Regions from separate parts of the Psychrilyobacter sp. genome, predicted to be linked through region 2. Evidence: riboswitches for the same ligand, from Rfam matches in the RefSeq annotation. Region 2 holds a riboswitch; the other holds the start of a gene.
What was found. Region 2 has a riboswitch for lysine ahead of WBG30_RS04145 (aspartate kinase). Riboswitches for the same ligand answer to the same signal wherever they lie in the genome.

Region 1 (2,210 bases), on a different contig from region 2:
CTAGATATACTGATGTTCCTAATTCTTTGATTAAAGAAGTCAATGACCAAGCTAATAATAAAATAACCCCAGTGATTACCAATGATTTCATTCCGTGTACCCAAGTATCGATAGCTTCTGAAAATTTGAATATTTTCTTAGTTATTCCCATAACGATAGCAACTATAGACGCAAATAACGCTGCTTGAAATATTACAAGTGATGCGTCTGCACTCCCAAAAGTTTCTCTAATAGCATAAAATGATAGTGGAGCATTTTTTACAGTTTCAAGTACAGTCCCCTCTAAATAACCTTTTCCATTTAGATAGAAACCTACAAAAGAACCTACGATCAATACCATGATTGGTATGATAGCATTCCATATGTTTAATTCTACCCCTTCTTTAGGAGCAATTATAGCCGCTTCTTCTGGAGTAATTTTAGCTGCTGAACCACTTGTTACTTGACCAGTTGTTCTAGCTCTCTTTTCAGCCTTAGCCATAGGACCAAATTCTCTTAAGTAGTATGCTGTTGAAGCTACAAATATTAACATTAAGATATTATAAAATCTATATGGAATTGTTTGTACAAAGATGCTATATGCATTTATATTTTCCATTCCTATCAATGAATAGCCATCTTTTATTACTGATATCTCATATCCTACCCAAGTAGAAATTAGGGCTATTCCTGCAATTGGAGCTGCTGTTGAATCTATTATAAACGCTAATTTCTCTCTTGATATTCTCATCTTATCTGTTATAGGCCTCATAATTGGCCCTACAATAAGTGCGTTAGCATAGTCATCAAAGAATATAAATAATCCCATAACCCAAGTAATTAATTGAGCTGATCTAGGAGTTTTTGCTCTTTTAGCCAGAGCTTCTGCTACGGCTTTTGCTCCTCCCATTTTAGATATTAAAGCTACTAATCCACCGATAGTCAAACATTGTAAGACTATTCCTGCGTTCCATGAATCTGCCATAGATCCGATGATTCTATTTGTTATATCAGAAAATCCTCCTAAGAAACTAAATAAATAATTCTTCCCTTGAGTTATCCCCAATAAAAACGATCCTGAATATATTCCTATAAACAATGATAAAATCACATTTTTAGTAACAAAAGCTAAAACTATAGCTATAATTGGTGGAAGAAGTGTCCATGCACCTAAACTTAACGCTGACTCTGTCGAATCTGCTCCGAACCCTAAACTACTCATTACCCCTAACAATAATACAATTATTATACTTCTCACAATCTTTCCTCCTTAGTTATTGAAGAAAGGAGATCTTTTAACTCAAAAAAAGAGTTATCGGATCTCTACCGATAACTCTAATTTGCAAACCTATAATTATGTATAATAGGTTTTTATCTTAAAATCATTCGACAGCTCCCCATTATCATGTGATAATGACAGTCCTATAGATATTATCCATAGTCCCAACTTAAGATTTCGACAAATCTTAAATTTCGGCAAAACTTCCTTTCTTTTGGTCTCAAAATCTATCCGACTCCTCCAAAATACTTCTAAGGTTTGCAACCTCTATCTTCATTCATATATTTTTATGTTGAAACTAGTATATCTATTTAAGCTATATTTGTCAAACATATTTTTTCAATAATACTATTTTATTTTTACCGCTACTCTATTTCCTAAGATCCCTCCTCCTACTAATGCAGCAAAGAAAATCCATCCAGACAACGAGAAGTTTGCAATTGGAGTATATAGTGCTCCTACATTACAACCATTTGCAAGTCTTGTTCCTAATCCCATTAATATTCCACCCATTGCATATAGAGATGCTTGTTTGAATGTAATTTTAATCTCACTTGTTGCTGTGCTAGTAAATGTTCCAGCTAATAATAAACAAATTACTGTTCCTACCATGATTCCAACATTTTGAACATTGATTGGGTGGTTGAAAAATGGCATTGTATAGAATTTTACTGGGAAATTAGTAAAGTTAGATAACGATTCAGGTGATATTCCAAATATCATTAAGAATCTTCCAAACCACCATCCATAAGGTGTAGAAGCTCCCCATCCAGCTTTAGTTACACCCATTAATAATGTAAATATAACTGCTATTACTAACGCTCCCACTTTCATAGACCACGGTGTAACAAATAATCTTGTATATGTTTCTTCACTTAATAATTTAAATTCTTTATTACTATCTTTATCTTGTGTACTTATTTTAACTTGCTCTATTTCACTCGGTACTCCT
Region 2 (2,210 bases):
GCTAAAAGGTAAAGGTTATCTATGGGAAAATTTCTTTCTTCTAATACTTTGAGAAAGGTTCTTCCCACCATTCCAGTAGCTCCTACAATGGCGATGTTATATTTTTTCATGATCTCCTCCTAAATAAATTTTTTAATTATATGTTTTTTATAGATTAAATTCTTTTGCTAGCATTTGAATAGCTACGTTTTTATGTTCTGCAGAGATAGTACATGAGATACTGATCTCAGAAGTAGTTATGTGATAAAAAGGAATTTTATTTGCAGCTAGGGTGTTAAATACTTTGGCTGCAACTCCTGAATAACTTACCATTCCTATCCCAACTAGGGAAAGCATTATTAAATCATGTTTGATCTCTATAGAAATTTCTTGTGACTTTTGATTTAATTCGTCGATGGCTTGTTTTAAAAGGGATTCTTCTCTTTTAAAACAGCTGAAAGAAAGGTCTAAAGTACCAGAAGTAGTTATATTTTGACTTATCATATCGATGTTTAACTCATATTTACCTAAAGTGTTAAAAATATTAGCTACTAAGTTTTCTGAATAAGGAAGGTGTTGGATATTAACCATGAAAATATCTTCGTTGAGGGTTATACCAGTAATGGGCTTATCTTCCATAATTTCGTTTTGATTTAATATGAGAGTACCGTCGTGAGCTCTTAAACTTTGCCCTACATAGATTGGAACATTGTATTTTTTTCCTAATTCAACAGCTCTTGTTTCCATAACACCTGCTCCTAAATTTGCCATTTCCATCATCTCCTCGTAAGATATATTTTGTATTTTTTTAGCCTTTGGATATACTCTAGGGTCGATACCATAAATACCATCTACATCGGTATAGATCTCACACTGTGCTCCTAAACTAGCAGCTAAAGCCACAGCACTGGTATCTGATCCTCCTCTACCTAAGGTAGTGATATCTCCTTCTTGGTTCATTCCTTGAAAACCGGCTACAATGACTATTTTTCCACAATTTAGATGGGAAAGCACTATCTTGGGGTCAACACTCTTTATTCTACTTTTAGTGTGGCAACCTATAGTGGTTATTCCTGCTTGAGCTCCTGTAAGGGAGATAGAGTCTTTACCTAGTTCATTTAGTGCCATAGATAACAGAGCAACAGTCTGCTGTTCACCTGTGGCCATTAGAGTATCTAACTCTCTTATATTTGGTGTTTTAGAAATTTTTTTAGCCATCTCTATTAAGTTATTTGTAGTTTTACCCATGGCAGAAGCAACTACAACTATTTTTTCTCCTGCATCACTTAATTTTGAGATGTGGGAGGCAATCTTTTTTATTTTGTCTAAGTCAGCTAGTGAGCTTCCTCCATATTTGTGTACAATGATCATATTTATCTCCTTTAATAAAAAAATTCTTCAGTAGTGAGAACTACTGAAGAGTAAAATTACATCTAATCAAAAATGAGATAAAAGAATAATCTATAACTTCAAATAGCACCCCATTACCTGTTATGATAACGACAGTTATATGGATCTTATCCATACACCCAACATAGATTTTAGCAGAATCTATATTTCGGCAACTACACCTTTCAAAACAGATCTTAAAATGCCTTCTCCCTGTTTTTACTATTTGTATTCGCAACCTCTATTCTTATGATTTGAAGTAAGTATATCACTAAACATAAAATAAAATATAATATATATAATATATAAGTTATATGAATGGAAAATATAGTAGTAAGTATAATTCGTAATGTATATGTAAAGTATATATAATATATATTTTTAAAAAATAGAAAAATAAGGTTTACTTTTATCTAAGATAAGGATTTAAATTTCTTTTAGGGAGGCAAATATGGATAAAATAGTAGAAAGAATGAAAAAACATAGAAGAAATTTACATGAAATTCCGGAATTAGGATATATGGAAAAAAAGACCCAAGCTTACTTAATAAAGGAAATAACAAAGATGGGGTATGAACCTAAAATAATTTGTGAAACAGGACTTTATATCTATCTAGATGTTGGCTCAGGAGAAACTTACGGGTTTAGGACAGATATTGATGCCCTAACTATCTTAGAAGAAACAGGAACTTCTTATACCTCCAAACATAAGGGGTTTATGCATGCATGTGGACATGATGGTCATATGGCAACCTTGTTAGGATTTATGGAGTATTTAAAAGATAAAAAATTAAAGAAAAATATCCTCCTACTTTTTCAACCTGCTGAAGAAGGTCCAGGAG

Region 1: another riboswitch for lysine. It lies ahead of WBG30_RS05990 (Na+/H+ antiporter NhaC family protein); the one in region 2 lies ahead of WBG30_RS04145 (aspartate kinase).

What each region holds. Positions count from the first base shown of each region.
Region 1 is NZ_JBATVM010000121.1:854-3,063, reverse strand. It holds gene WBG30_RS05990 (Na+/H+ antiporter NhaC family protein) at 1-1,237, opposite strand, end outside; lysine riboswitch at 1,362-1,536, opposite strand; gene WBG30_RS05985 (YeeE/YedE family protein) at 1,607-2,210, opposite strand, start outside.
Region 2 is NZ_JBATVM010000088.1:1,366-3,575, reverse strand. It holds gene WBG30_RS04150 (aspartate-semialdehyde dehydrogenase) at 1-110, opposite strand, end outside; gene WBG30_RS04145 (aspartate kinase) at 148-1,350, opposite strand; lysine riboswitch at 1,446-1,620, opposite strand; gene WBG30_RS04140 (M20 metallopeptidase family protein) at 1,820-2,210, shown strand, end outside.